Regions from separate parts of the Microbacterium sp. NRRL B-14842 genome, predicted to be linked through region 2. Evidence: predicted binding sites of a transcription regulator. Region 2 holds the regulator's gene; the other holds the start of a gene.
What was found. The regulator LexA, encoded in region 2, represses DNA repair genes until DNA is damaged. The targets are predictions, from matches to a motif close to TCGAACANNTGTTCGA.

Region 1 (7,634 bases), 2.0 Mb from region 2:
GGTGCTGTCGCTGCCGCACTCCGGCTGGCCCGGCACTCCGCGCAACCGCGGCGTCGAGGAGGCCAGAGGGACGTACGTGCAGTTCGTGGACCAGGACGACTGGCTGTATCCGCGCGCACTCGAGCGGCTGTGCGACTACGCCGATGAGCATGGGTCGGACGTCGTGGTCGGCAAGGAGGTGGGCATCGGACGGAAGCTGCCCGCCAAGATCTTCCAGCGCGACATCCCGCACGCGGTGCTCGGCGAGGACCCGATCCTGGAGATGCTGACGCCGCACAAGATGTTCCGGACGGCGTTCCTCCGCGAGCACGGCATCCGCTTCCCTGATGGCAAGGTGCGACTCGAGGACCACCTGTTCGTGATGCAGGCGTACTTCGCGGCCGACACGATCTCGGTGCTCGCCAGCGAGCCCTGCTACGCGTGGGTGAAGGAGCCCGGGAGTGCGAGCTCGTCGCGCATCGACCCCGAGTCGTACTTCCCGCACCTGGAGACCGTGCTCGATGTCGTCGAGGCGAACACGGAGCCCGGGAAGGTGCGCGACCGGCTGCTGCGGCACTGGTTCCGCGGCAAGATCCTCAACCGGATCGCCGGACGACGGATGGTGAAGTACCCGGCGGAGTACCGCGACCGCCTGCTGGACGTGGTGGTGCCGCTCGCGCAGCGTCGATTCGGCCCCGGCGTGGATGCGGGGCTGTCGTTCCCGCAGCGCATCCGGGCGGCTCTGCTGCGCGCCGACCGCCGGGATGACCTGCTCGCCTTCGCCGCGTTCGAGGCGGACACGACCTGCACGGCCACCGTGACCGCGGCGCGCTGGTCGCGCGGCGGGTTGCAGCTCACCGTGCGCGTCCGTCTGCTCCGGGACGGCGAGGAGGCGTTCGTGTTCGAGACCGTCGGTTCCGCCGACCGGCTGGTCTCCCTGCCCCCGTCGGCGACCGAAGACCTCCCCTCCGGGGTGCTCAACGCTCGCAAGGAGCGTCGCGCTGACCGCGTCGACCTCGTCGCGCGGGATACGCCGACCCCCGGACAGGCGCCGGAGTCGACGGCAGGCTCGGAGCGCAAGATCGGCGGCCGACGCCCGAAGCGCCTCGACGCGGTGCCGATCGCCCTGGACCCGATGAAGGCGTTCCGTGAGGACGGCGCTCGCGACGCCGACCTCACCGTGGCCGTCCGCTACGCCGGGTGGATGTTCACCGCCCCGTTGACAGCGGCGCCCGACGTGACGGCACACCTCGGCAGGTCCCCGCTTCTCGCGGGCCGTCGGGTCGAGCTCGTACGGAACGAGGACGGCAGCCTGCGGCTGCGCCGCGAGTGGCCGGGCGGCGCCTGGCGCGACGCCCTCGCACGAGCCGCCCGCCGCGTCCGCTCCCGACTTCGCCGCTGACAGACCGAGCGTCGCGCGCCCCCTCCCTTCGGGCGCCGACCAGCTGTGACCCCGACACCCACCACCGCGAGCAGGCGCGGCCCAGTCACGCTGCGACATCGAAGCGCGCCCGTCCGCCCAGCCGCGGTGTGCGCTGCGGGTCGACCCACCGCGGCGGAAGGAACCACGGTCGGCCGGTCACGCCGGAACCCTCGATCACGATCTCCCACCCGTTGTCGTGGATACGGTGGTGGCAGGTCTCGCAGAGCAGGATCCCGTTCGAGAGATCCGTCGGACCTCGATCTCGCTGCCACCAGCGGAGGTGGTGAGCCTTCGTCATCCCGGGCGGGAGCCCGCACATGGCGCACCCGCCATCCCGCTCGGCGAGGGCCAGTCGTTGGGCTCGGGTGAAGAGGCGCTTCTCGCGGCCCCAGTCCAGTACCTCGCTCGCACCGCCGAGGACGCAGGGGATGACGCCCCCGCTGGCCGCCATCCGCCGGGCGGCACCGATGTCGATCACCTGGTCGAGCCCGTCGACCGTCGCCGACCCGGTTCCCGCCTGCAGATCGTCCAGCGATACCCGAACGATCACCGTCGCCCCGGCGAGCGGCACCCGATCGCCCTCGCACCCGAGCACGTGCGCGCAGAAGAGGGACAGCGCATCGGCCTGGATCATCGCGACGGAGCGCCGATCCGCGTCGGGCGACTCCGCATCGGGGGCTTCGAGGCGGGCGGCGAACACGGCAGACACGTGCCCGCGGATCGCGGTGACGACCGGCGCAGCGGACTCGACATCGAGCTGCGCGTGCAGATGCACCATGCCGTCACGTTCGAAGATGCGCAGTCCACGCCGACCGCGCTGTTCCTCCGCCCGCGGCGCCACACCGTCGGGGTCGAGCCACGCTTCGGCGCGGAGGACGAGCTTGCGCACCGCATCAAGCTCGAGCCCTTCGGCTGCGGCGGTCAGCACGCGTTCCGCCTCGGCGATGCGCTCCACACCGGCGGCCACGCGGCAGCGATCGAGGAGAGCGACGAGGAGACCGATCGCTGGCGCTCCGAGCACACCCGACGCGAGTGCTTCCCGGAGGAGCGGATACCGCGCGGGCAGCGGCGCGCCGAGCAGATCGCTTCGCGGCGCGGTCGCCTCTCCGACCTTCACCAGGCGCTGCGCCCCCGCCGTCGAGATGCCCGTCGTCGCGGCGATGAGCTTCGCCGCCGTGCGGTACCCGCGTTGCTTCGCCAAGCTGTCGGCCCCGAGCTCCGCGCGCGACTCCCGGGCGATGCCGGCGGCCACGTCGACGTGGATCGCATCGAGCCGGCGCTGCAGAAGTCCGATCGCGTCGGCCACCTCGACGAGCTGCACGCGGGAGAGCTCGGCGACATCGCCCGCGGCGCCCCACGCCTCGTCGAGGCGATCCATCGCCTCGCGCAGTCCGGACGTTTTCGACATGCTTCATTCTATCTCGTCAGGCCTCGACTTTCGAAGTTATGTTCGAATGCATGCCGGCATTCTGCAGCGTTCCCGCCCGCCCCTACGCTCCCGAAAACGAGTCAGGGCGGCAGTCGCGACGGCGCCTCCGCGCCCCGCGCACAGGCGACGGCTCCTCTCGGGCGTCTCCCCTATGGATCGCGAGGCGAACGGACGCCGATTCGGCGAGGTCGACGGGGCGCATCCTCGCCGATGCCCACGCGGCGGGAAAGATCACGGGCCGTGTCGATCGGTCCGACGATCGCGCGTGCGCATCAGCACGCGACGACACCACACGTCCCGAGCAGGACAGCGGCGGCGGGATCAAATCACAGCAACCCGCCCTGTCAGGAGGGTGAGACGCCCGGGTGGAACGAGTCTAGAACGGCAGGTCGCGAGACCCCGGTGGGGCGATGAGGATGCCCGTGATCTTGCCGAAGCCGTTGTAGGCAACGCGGCCGATCCACTCTCCGGCCTCGTGGTGCAGGGTCACCTGCACGATCGCTCCGTTACTCAGGTGCCGGTTGGCGAGCGTGCTCAGCGGCGTACTGCCGTCCGCCGTCTGTACCGTCGAATCGACGCAGGCTTCGAGGCGGCCGGTGTCACTGCGGATCTGGTCCCACACGCTCATCAGTTTGCGCTTGGTCAGCGCGCGACCGCAGGCGTACGTCATGTGTGCTCGCACCGCCTCGTAGTCGCCGGCATCCAGGTGTGCGAATACCGCGCTCGTGCGATCCGAGAGGTCTGTCACCGGCGCTGCCATCATCTCTCCCTCACCCTTGGTGCCGAACCGCTTGAACGCTGCTTGTCGGCTCACGCCGAGCGTGGCGCCGATCTCTTGCCACGAGACGCCATGCGAGCGCGCGGTGGAGACCGACTCCTGCAAGCGCTCACGCGAACGCCGGACCAACTCGTCGGCCTGACGGATCATCAGGACCTCGTCATCCGAGCGAGACGGCGCTTCTCGTCCGCCAGCGTCGACGAGGGAGGCGAGGTCGGCAAGCGACAAGCCGCTGGTCGATGATCCATCCATGAAGCGAGCCTATGGACCTGACTCGCGAGCGTCAACTAAAGGATGACATTCACGAATCCCACTCGTTCACCTCGTCGCATCCTCGCGTTCACGCCGCGCGCCTACCTTGAGTGCGGACGCGCGACCGCGCTCACGAAACCAGACAATCTTTGTGCCTTCACCACAAGAACCGGTAGTGTCGCATCGACACACCTCGAAGGCGAGAAAGGGACGAACATGGCCGACAGGCAGCAGAGGCGCTGGGCGCTCATCGGATTGACGGCCGCGGCGGCGATCGCGCTCACCGGATGCACAGCGGGCGGCGACGGAGACGCGGGCGACGGCGGCGGCAGCGACGGCGACACCCTCATCGTCTACACGAACTCGAACAGCGACGGCCGCGGTGAGTGGATCACCGAGAAGGCGGCGGACGCGGGCATCGACATCGAGATCGTGGGCCTCGGCGGCGCCGACCTGACGAACCGCATCATCGCGGAGAAGAACAACCCCGTCGGCGACGTGGTCTTCGGCCTGAACAACATGTTCTTCGAGCAGCTCAAGACGGAAGAGGCCATCACGGCCTACGAACCGAGCTGGAGCGGCGAGGTCCCCGCAGACGCCGGCGACCCGAAGGACGGCGCGTTCTGGCCGCTCGTGGAGCAGGCGATCGTCACGGTCTACGACGAGAACCGCATCAGCGACGCTCCGGCGGACCCGGACGACCTGTACACCGATGAGGAGTACGCCGGCCGCTACGAGGTCAACCCCGCGCTCGGCCAGGCCACCCCGCAGCTCGTGCTCGCTAGCATGCTCACCCGTCACCTCGACGAGGACGGCGACCTCGGCGTGAGCGACGAGGGCTGGGACCTGGCGAAGTCGTACTACGCCAACGGCTCCCCCGCCGTGGAGGGCACCGACCTCTACGCCCGCATCACCCGCGACGAGGTGGACTACGGCGTGCTGCCGTCGAGCGGCATCTCCGCCCGCGACGAGGAGTACGGCACCAGCACGGGCATGATCGTCCCCGAGTACGGCGTCCCCTACGTGACCGAGCAGATCGCCCAGATCAACGGCACGGACAACGAGGAGAAGGCCCAGGAATTCATCGACTGGTTCGGCAGCGCCGAGGTCCAGGGCGAGTTCGCTGCGGAGTTCAACGCCATGCCCGTGAACGAGGGCGCGGTCGAGAAGGCCAACCCCGAGGTCGTCGAGCTCATGGGCACGCTCGACCGTCAGGACATCGACTTCGGCTTCGTGAGCGAGAACCTCGGCGCCTGGGTCGAGAAGGTCACGCTCGAGTACATCGGCTGACCCGCGCAGTCCCGCACCGGCAGAGAGAGAAGACGATGATCCGTTTCGACGACGTCGAGGTCGTGTTCGGCGACCACCGTGCGGTCTCGCACCTCGATCTGGAGATCCAGGAGGGTGAGTTCTTCACCCTCCTGGGTCCGTCCGGATGCGGCAAGACCACCGCCCTGCGCACGCTCGCGGGGTTCATCGAGCCCACCCGCGGCCGCATCCACATCGCCGGCCGCGACGTGACCCGGGTGCCGAGCGAGAAGCGCGGCGTGGGCATGGTGTTCCAGAACTACGCCCTGTTCCCGAGCATGAACGTACGGGAGAACATCGCGTTCGGCCTCTCGGTGCAGAAGGTGTCGAAGGCCGAGCAGCGGCGGCGCGTGGACGAGGTCGCCGACCGCACCGGGCTCGCCGCGTCGCAGCTCGAGAAGAACGTGGCGGAACTGTCCGGCGGTCAGCAGCAGCGCGTCGCCATCGCCCGGGCGCTCGCGCTCACCCCCAGCATCCTGCTGCTCGACGAGCCGCTGTCGAACCTCGACGCCAAGCTCCGCGTGCAGCTGCGCGAACAGCTCAAGGAGCTGCAGCACGAGGTCGGCGTGACCACCGTGTACGTCACGCATGATCAGGAGGAGGCGCTCACTCTCAGCGACCGGATCGCCGTGCTCGACGCCGGGACGCTGCAGCAGGTGGGCACGCCGGAGGAGATCTACGACCGCAGCGCGACGCCGTTCGTCTGCCGGTTCATCGGCGAGAACAACCGCCTCACGCCCGCGCAGCTCATCGCGATCGGCGCCGGCCTCGATGCTACGGCCGAGAGCTACGTGCGGCCGGAGAAGCTGCACCTGGCGTCGCCGTCCGAGGCCACCGCCGGCGGCACGGCGTCGCTCGACGGCACCGTCGCCGAGCGCACGTACCACGGCAGCCACAGCGTCTACACGGTGTCGGCGGCCGACGCGACGCTCCGGGTGAGCGTGCCGGCCGCGGCGAGCGCGCACCGCTGGGACGTCGGCGATGCCGTGCGCATCGACGTCGATCCGCGGTGGATCCTGCAGTACCCGGCGGCGTGACATGAGCGCTCCGCAGAACGACTCCCGCCCGGTGCCTCCGCCGTCCGCGGCGATGACCGACACCCCCGGCGCGCTGACGACCGAGGCGGCCGAGGCGGGCACCGCGACGAAGCCCCGCCTCCGCCGCGGCCGTCCCGGCAGCGTGCGCGCGATGCTCCGCTCGCCGCTCGCCTGGGTGACCGGCATCGTCGTGATCTGGTTCGCCGCCGCCTTCCTCGTGCTGCCGAACGCCGAGCTGCTCGCCGCGACCTTCTTCCCGGACGGGCAGTTCAGCATCCGCGCCGTCGAGAAGCTGCTCGGCAGCGAGCGCGCGCTGAAGACGCTCGGCAACAGCTTCCTCCTCGCCATCACGCTGTCCGTCACGGTGAACGTCGTCGGAGTGTTCATCGTGCTGGTGACGCAGTACTTCCAGGTGCGCGGCGCGAAACTCCTCTGGCTCGGCTACGCCACGACCCTGATCTACGGCGGCATCGTGCTCGCCGCCGGCTACAACTTCATCTACGGCAAGTTCGGCTTCATCACGAACCTGATGGTGAACATCTGGCCGGACATGAACCGGGACTGGTTCTCCGGCTACTTCGCGGTCGTCTTCGTGATGACGTTCGCGACGACGACGAACCACATGCTGTTCCTGTCCTCGTCGCTCGGCAAGGTGGACTACGCGTCGATCGAGGCCGCGAAGCTCATGGGCGCCTCGACCTGGACGATCCTGCGCCGCATCGTGCTGCCGGTCATGAAGCCGATGCTCTTCGCCGTCACGGTGCTGACGTTCCTCATCGGCCTCGGGGCCCTGACCGCGCCGCTCGTGCTCGGCGGACCGGACTTCCAGACCGTCGCACCCCTCATCATCGACCTGTCGCGCAGCCCCATCACCCGTGACATCGCGGCGCTGCTGGCGATCGTGCTCGGTGTCGCGACGATCATCCTGCTCGCGATCATGAACCGCGCCGAGAAGTCGGGTGTGTACTTCTCGGTGGCGAAGGTGGCGACGCCGATCCAGAAGCAGCGGATCCGCAACCCGTTCGCGAATGCCGTCGTGCACGTGGTCGCCTACCTGCTCTGGGTGATCTACCTCATCCCGGTCGTGCTCATCGTGATCTTCTCGTTCGTGGACGCGCGGAGCATCCTCGCCGGATCCATCACGCTCGACAGCTTCACGCTCGACAACTACATCACCGTGTTCTCCAGCGCGGCGGCCCTCCGGCCGTTCATCGTGAGCGTCGTCTACAGCGCCCTCGCCGCGGTCATCGTGGTGGGCGGGCTGCTGTTCGTCGCGCGGATGATGCAGAAGCACCGCAATCTGCTGACCACGGCCATCGAATACGTGCTGCACATCCCGTGGATCCTGCCGATCGTGCTGATCGCGCTGGCCTTCGTGATGGCGTTCGACGCCCCGCAGCCGCTCGTCGGCAACATCGTGCTCACGGG
Region 2 (7,634 bases):
CGAGCTCTCGGTCGCCCTCGACGTCGAGCCCACCGCCGAGGGGCGCCGGGAGATCGGGATCTCGTGGGCCGCGCGCCTCGCCGCCGACGTCGTCGCCGGCGGCGCCCCCGGCGTCCACCTGTACGCCTTCAACCAGCACGAGACCGTCCTGACCGTCCTCGCCGAAGCCGGCATCGTCCCGGCGCTCCGGCACTAGTCCCCGCCGAAAGGAAACATCATGACCGCATTCCCCGAGGGCACCATCCTCGGCTATCCCCGCATCGGCCGCCGCCGCGAGCTCAAGAAGGCCGTCGAGGCGTTCTGGGCGGGCCGCATCGACGAGCAGGAGCTGGAGCGGACGGCAGCGGACCTGCGCGCGGCGACCCGTGAACGCCTGGCCGCCCTCGGCCTCGGTCGCACGGACTCGTCGATCCCGGAGTCCTTCTCGTTCTACGACCAGGTCCTCGACGCCGCCGCCACGGTCGGCGCCATCCCCGCGCGCTTCGACGACCTGCGGGAGGCGGACGGGACGATCGGACTCTCCGCACTGTTCACCGTCGCCCGCGGCGAGGGGGAGCGCGCGCCGCTGGAGATGACGAAGTGGTTCGATTCGAACTACCACTACCTCGTGCCGGAGATCGGCCCGGAGACGGTGTTCTCCCTCGCCAGCGACCGGCTGGTGCGCGAGGTCGCCGAGGCCGCGGCCGCCGGATTCGTCACGCGTCCCGTGGTCGTCGGACCGGTCACGCTGCTGGCGCTCGCGAAGGCGTCGGACGACGCGCCGGAGGGCTTCGAGCCGCTCTCGCGTCTGGAGGACGTGCTGCCGGTCTACGTCGATCTGCTCGCCCGCCTGCGCGCCGCGGGTGCCGAGTGGGTGCAGCTCGACGAGCCCGCGCTCGTCAGCGAGTCGCTGCCGGCCACGACCGCCCAGCTCGCCTCGGCGGCGGAGCGCGCGCTCGCGGTGCTGGGCAGCGCCGAGGAACGCCCCTCGATCCTCGTCGCGGCCCCGTATGCGAGCCTCGGCGAGACGTTCGGGACCGTGGCCGCGGCCCCCATCGAGGCGATCGCCGTCGATCTCGTGCGCGGTGCCGTCCCGGAGGCGGTGCCTGGCCTCGAGGGCAAGACCCTCGTCGGCGGTGTGATCGACGGTCACAACATCTGGCGTGGCGACCTCTCCGCGGCGTTCGACTCCCTGGAGGCGCTCCGCGCGCTCGGTGCTCCGGTGTCCGCGGCCACCTCGACCTCGCTGCTGCACGTGCCGCACGACGTGCAGGACGAGACCGCGCTCGACGAGCGCCTGGTGTCCTGGCTCGCGTTCGCGGACCAGAAGGTGCAGCAGGTCGTGACCCTCGCCCGCGGTCTGTCCGAAGGGCGCACGGCGATCGCGACCGAGCTGGACGCCGCGACCGCTGCGCTGCAGGATCGCCTGAGCGCTCCCGGCGTGCGCGACGGTGCGGTGCGTTCCCGTGCGCTGACCGACGCCGACTTCGCCCGTGCTCCGTACGCGGAGCGGGAAGAGGCGCAGAATGTCCTCGGCCTGCCGGTGCTGCCCCTGACGACGATCGGCTCCTTCCCGCAGACCGGAGACATCCGCCGCGCACGCGCGCAGTTCCTCCGCGGCGAGATCCCCGAGGACGACTACGAGGAGTTCCTCCGCCGTGAGGTCGCCGCGGTCGTCTCCCTGCAGGAGGACCTCGGCCTCGACGTCCTCGTGCACGGCGAACCCGAGCGGAACGACATGGTGCAGTACTTCGCCGAGCACCTCGACGGCTTCGCGGTCACGCAGCACGGCTGGGTGCAGTCGTACGGCTCGCGAGCCACGCGTCCGTCGATCCTCTGGGGCGATGTCTCCCGCCCGGCGCCCATCACGGTCGCCTGGTCGGCATACGCCCAGTCGCTCACCGCGAAGCACATGAAGGGGATGCTCACGGGGCCGGTCACCATCCTCGCGTGGTCCTTCGTCCGCGACGACCAGCCTCTGGGGGAGACCGCGAACCAGGTCGCGCTCGCCCTCCGCGACGAGATCGCCGATCTGGAGGCCGCGGGCATCCAGGTGATCCAGGTCGACGAGCCGGCGCTGCGCGAGCTGCTGCCGCTGAAGCAGACCGACCAGCCCACGTACCTGGACTGGTCCGTCGCCTCGTTCCGTCTGGCGACGGGCGGTGCCGCGGCGGCCACGCAGGTGCACACCCACCTCTGTTACTCGGAGTTCGGCGTCGTGATCGACGCGATCCGTGCGCTCGACGCCGACGTGACGTCGATCGAGGCGGCCCGCAGCCGCATGGAGGTCGTCGCGGACATCGCCGAGGTCGGCTTCGACCACGGCATCGGCCCCGGTGTCTACGACATCCACTCGCCGCGTGTGCCGACGGTCGAGGAGGTCGAGTCCCTGCTGCGTCGCGCGGTCGAGGAGATCCCGCTCCGTCAGCTCTGGGTGAACCCGGACTGCGGCCTGAAGACCCGCGGCTACGCCGAGACCACGGCATCGCTGCGGAACATCGTCGAGGCCACCCGCCGGGTGCGCGAGGACGTGGTGGTCACCGCCTGACACTCCTGCTCAGCGAAACGACGAAGGCCCTCCCGGTGCACCGGGAGGGCCTTCGTCGTGTGTCTCAGACGGCGCGCATGACCGCGACGACCTTGCCGAGCACGACGGCTTCGTCGCCCAGGATCGGCTCGAACGCGGAGTTGCGGGGGAGCAGCCAGGTGTGGCCGTCGCGACGACGAAGCACCTTGACGGTGGCCTCGCCGTCGAGCATGGCGGCGACGATCTCACCGTTCTCCGCGGTGTTCTGCGACCGGACCACGACCCAGTCCCCGTCGCAGATCGCGGCGTCGATCATCGACTCGCCGGAGACCTTGAGCATGAAGAGGTCGCCTTTGCCGACGAGCTGCCGGGGGAGCGGGAAGATCTCCTCCACCTGCTGATCGGCGGTGATGGGCACGCCGGCGGCGATGCGGCCGACCAGCGGGACCAGGGCGGCGTCGCCGACCGGGGTCGCCACATCCGCGGGGTTCTCCGCACCGGTGCCGGGAAGGTCGATGAGGACCTCCATGGCGCGCGTCTTGCCCGGGTCGCGCCGCAGGTAGCCGCTGAGCTCGAGCTGACCGAGCTGGTGCGTGACGCTGGACAGCGACTTGAGTCCGACGGCATCGCCGATCTCGCGCATGCTCGGCGGGTAGCCGTTCTGTGCGATGGAGCCCTGGATGACCTCGAGGATCGCCATCTGCTTCGGACTGAGGCTCTTGCGACGGCGGGTGCGCGGCGCCTCGGACTCGAGGGCTGAGGTGTCGCTCATGGTGCTCCTTCACTGCGTGATCCGACGTGCCGCTTCGAATGTCGGTGGCCCGTGGTGGGGTGTCCTTATCGAAACCGTATCCGAGAAAAGCGCGGATCTGGAAGATCTGTTCGAGCGTGTCGGGCGATTCGCGGGCCGCGGTTTCGAAGACAGCTTGACAGATGTTCGAACTCGAAGATATCTTCGGAACGTAGCTTCGCATCCACGGCTCCCGGCCGAGGCGCGGATGCGAAAGCTACGCCAACCTCCCCGGGCTCCGGCGCCGGGACAGTAAGGAGCAGACATGAGCAGCATCAGCCTCAGCACCGCGACCGCCTTCCCGGCATCGGCCCGTCCGGCCACCCGGCTGCGGATCACGGCACGCGGTCGCCGCGCTCTGCTCGCGCTCGCCTCGGTCCCGCTCGCGGCGGGCATCGCCTTCGCCGCCATCAGCGGGGGTAGTGCGATCGCCTCCGGCGCGGACGCACCGGCCGTCTCCGTCGAGACCGTCACGGTCATGCCCGGCGACACCCTCTGGTCGATCGCGAGCAGCATCGCCCCCGAGGCCGACCCACGCGAGGTCATCGGTGAGATCAGCCGCATGAATCTCCTGCGCGGCGGCGAGCTGCAGGTCGGTCAGGAGCTCGCGCTCCCGGCCCGCTACACCGACTGACGCGGAGCCCGAGTCTTCCGATCCGGTCGTCACGATGACCTCGGCTCTCCGTGCTCCTCTTAAGATGGGAAGGGTGACCTTCTCCCTCAACGATCTCCCGCTCCGCGACGATCTGCGCGGACTCACCCCGTACGGCGCGCCCCAGGCCCCGCTGCCGGTGGCTCTGAACGTGAACGAGAACACGCATCCCGTTCCCGACGAGGTCGCGAGCGACATCCTCGATGACATCGCCGTGGCGATCCGGGACGTGAACCGGTACCCGGATCGTGAGTTCACGACGCTGCGGGAGGCCTTCGCCGACTACCTGGGTCACGGCCTCACGCCGGAGCAGATCTGGGCGGGAAACGGCTCCAACGAGGTGCTGCAGCACATCTTCCAGGCTTTCGGCGGTCCGGACCGCACGGCATTCGGCTTCGGCCCGACGTACTCGATGTACCCGCTCATCGCGAAGGGCACAGGGGCGTCGTGGATCGCCGGCACCCGGCAGCCGGACTACACCGTCACCGCGGAGGAGGCGGCGGAGCAGGTCCGTGCGGCCGACCCGGACATCGTGATCCTCTGCTCGCCGAACAATCCGACGGGCACGCCGCTGGGGCTCGACGTGGTGGAGGCCGTCTACGACGCCGCCCGTGGCGTGGTGATCGTCGACGAGGCCTATCAGGAGTTCGCGCCGCGCGATGCCCCGTCTGCACTGACTCTGCTGGAGGGCCGGCCGCGGCTGGCGGTCTCCCGCACCATGAGCAAGGCCTTCGCCTTCGCCGGTGCCCGCGTCGGCTACCTCGCCGCCGACCCCGCGTTCATCGACGCGCTGCGTCTGGTGCGCCTGCCCTACCACCTGAGCGCCCTGACGCAGGCGGCGGCCGTCGCCGCGCTCCGCAATGCCGACGTCATGCTCGGGATGGTGCAGGAGATCGTGGAGCAGCGCGACCGGATCACGGCCACGCTGGAGGCCCTCGGCTACACGCCCCACCTCTCGTGGTCCAACTTCGTGCTGTTCGGCGGCGTCGCGGACCCGCAGGCCACCTGGCAGCAGCTCTACGATCGCGGCGTGCTCGTCCGTGACGTCGGCATCCCCGGTCACCTGCGGGTGAGTGCCGGTACGGAGGCGGAGACCACGGCGTTCCTGGACGCCCTGGCCTCGATAGGATCGGCATCATGACCATCCCCGCGCCCACCGCACGCACCGCGAGCCGCGTGCGCAGCACGTCGGAGTCCACCGTCGAGGTCGAGCTCAACCTGGACGGTACCGGCGCGAGCCGCATCGACACCTCGGTGCCGTTCTTCGACCACATGCTCACGGCGTTCGCGAAGCACTCGCTGACGGATCTCACCGTGCGGGCGTCCGGCGACACCCACATCGACGCGCACCACACCGTGGAAGACATCTCGATCGTGCTCGGTCAGGCGATCCTCGCCGCGCTCGGGGACAAGTCCGGCATCTCCCGCTACGGCGACGCCCTCGTCCCCCTGGACGAGGCGCTCGCGCAGGCGGTCGTCGACATCTCCGGTCGCCCGTACCTCGTGCACGAGGGTGAACCCGCGGGCTTCGAGCACCACCTGATCGGCGGGCACTTCACCGGATCGCTCGTCCGGCACGTCTTCGAAGCCATCACCTTCAACGCCGCCCTCACCGTGCACGTCCGGGTCCTGGGCGGGCGCGACCCGCACCACATCGCCGAGGCCGAGTTCAAGGCGTTCGCGCGGGCGTTCCGTCAGGCGAAGGCGCTGGATCCCCTCGTCGACGGCATCCCGTCCACCAAGGGAGCCTTGTGAGCGCCGCGCCCCGGGTCGCCGTCTTCGACTACGAATCCGGCAACGTCCACTCCGCGGTCAAGGCGCTCGTCGCCGCGGGAGCCGACGCCGTCCTCACGCGCGACCGCACCGAGGCGCTCGAGGCCGACGGGTTCGTCGTGCCCGGCGTCGGAGCCTTCCAGGCCGTGCGGGACGCCCTGCAGGCTCACGGCGGTGACGAGATCATCGGCCGTCGTCTCGCGGGCGGTCGACCGGTGCTGGGTATCTGCGTCGGCATGCAGGTGCTCTTCGAGCACGGCGTCGAGCGCGGGCACGACGCCGCGGGCCTCGGCGAGTGGCCGGGCGCCGTGACGGAGCTCAACGCCCCTGTCCTGCCGCACATGGGCTGGAACACCGTGGAACCGGGGGAGGACACCGTCCTGTTCCGCGGGATCGAGCAGGAGCGCTTCTACTTCGTGCACTCCTATGCGGCGCAGTCCTGGGAGCTCGATGTGATCCCGCCGTTCCCCCAGCCCGTGCTCACCTGGGCGACCTACGGCGGTCCCTTCCTCGCGGCCGTGGAGAACGGCCCGCTCTCGGCGACGCAGTTCCACCCCGAGAAGTCCGGAGACGCCGGCATCCAGCTGCTCCGGAACTGGGTGCAGAGCCTCTGATCCGGGGCCGCGTCGGCGCCGGGCGTCATGCGGTTTGTCCCGCGCCCCGCGGCGGACTACCCTCGTCTCTCGTGCCCTCTCGGGCCGCAGACCCACCCGAACCAAGGACCCCATGAACGACTTCGCGCAGTCCCCCTCGCTCACGCTCCTCCCCGCGGTCGACGTCGCCGGCGGCAAGGCGGTCCGTCTGACCCAGGGGGAGGCGGGCACGGAGACGAGCTACGGCGACCCGCTCGACGCCGCGGGGGAGTGGGTCTCGCAGGGGGCCTCCTGGATCCACCTCGTCGACCTCGACGCGGCGTTCGGACGCGGCAGCAACGCCCCGATCCTGCGCAAGGTCATCAAGCAGTTCAAGAACGTCAACGTCGAGCTCTCCGGCGGCATCCGGGACGACGCGAGCCTGGAGGCGGCTCTGGAGAGCGGCGCCGCCCGCATCAACCTCGGCACCGCCGCCCTGGAGAACCCGGAGTGGGCCGCCGACGTGATCAGCCGCTTCGGCGAGGCGATCGCCGTCGGCCTCGACGTGCGCGGCACGACGCTCGCGGCGCGGGGCTGGACGAAGGAGGGCGGCGACCTCTGGGAGGTGCTCGAGCGCCTCGAGGACGCCGGCTGCAGCCGCTACGTCGTCACCGACGTGACCAAGGACGGTACGCTGCGCGGTCCGAACCTGGAGCTCCTGCGCGAGGTCACCTCGCGCACCCCGAAGCCGGTCGTCGCGTCGGGCGGCATCTCGAACCTCGACGACATCGCCGCCCTGCGCGACCTCGTGCCGCTGGGCGTCGAGGGCGCCATCGTCGGCAAGGCCCTGTACGCGGGCGCCTTCACGCTGGCGGAGGCCCTGGATGTCGCCGGAGACTGACCCCCACGCCTGCGGGCCGGAGTCGCACAACCGGGCCGACTCGGCCGGGGTCCCCTGGGAGGGGCGCAGCTTCGAGTCGAATCCGCACGCCGCGGACGACGGCTCGGCGGACCCTGCTCTTCTCGCCGCCCTGCTCCGCTTCCGCGCGGGGGAGGGGAGTCAGACGGAGGTCGTCGACGCGTTCCGCTCCGCGCGGGTGCTCATCCCGCTGATCGCCGAGAAGGGTGAGGAGGGTGTGGCCCCCAGCGGCCTCGCGGTGGACAAGACGCAGGAGCTGTCGATCGTCACCGTCGCCGCACCGGACGGGCGCCGCGTCCAGCCGGTGTTCTCGTCGGTCGAGACGATGCAGCGCTGGGACCCGTCGGCGCGACCCATCCCTGTCGAGGCCGTCCGCGCCGCGCTGGCCGCATCGTCGGAGGACACCGACCTCATCGTGCTCG

Region 1: a site for LexA is predicted at 2,841-2,856, ahead of AB1285_RS14125 (HNH endonuclease signature motif containing protein). Genes of this name have one in related genera too.

Annotation. Positions count from the first base shown of each region.
Region 1 is NZ_JBFLUM010000001.1:2,888,537-2,896,170, forward strand. It holds gene AB1285_RS14120 (glycosyltransferase family 2 protein) at 1-1,381, shown strand, start outside; gene AB1285_RS14125 (HNH endonuclease signature motif containing protein) at 1,467-2,810, opposite strand; gene AB1285_RS14130 (hypothetical protein) at 3,208-3,861, opposite strand; gene AB1285_RS14135 (extracellular solute-binding protein) at 4,078-5,151, shown strand; gene AB1285_RS14140 (ABC transporter ATP-binding protein) at 5,187-6,206, shown strand; gene AB1285_RS14145 (ABC transporter permease) at 6,208-7,634, shown strand, end outside.
Region 2 is NZ_JBFLUM010000001.1:873,800-881,433, forward strand. It holds gene AB1285_RS04435 (methylenetetrahydrofolate reductase) at 1-196, shown strand, start outside; gene metE (5-methyltetrahydropteroyltriglutamate--homocysteine S-methyltransferase) at 218-2,527, shown strand; gene lexA (transcriptional repressor LexA) at 2,592-3,278, opposite strand; gene AB1285_RS04450 (LysM peptidoglycan-binding domain-containing protein) at 3,562-3,930, shown strand; gene AB1285_RS04455 (histidinol-phosphate transaminase) at 3,995-5,089, shown strand; gene hisB (imidazoleglycerol-phosphate dehydratase HisB) at 5,086-5,703, shown strand; gene hisH (imidazole glycerol phosphate synthase subunit HisH) at 5,700-6,335, shown strand; gene priA (bifunctional 1-(5-phosphoribosyl)-5-((5-phosphoribosylamino)methylideneamino)imidazole-4-carboxamide isomerase/phosphoribosylanthranilate isomerase PriA) at 6,448-7,194, shown strand; gene AB1285_RS04475 (SseB family protein) at 7,178-7,634, shown strand, end outside.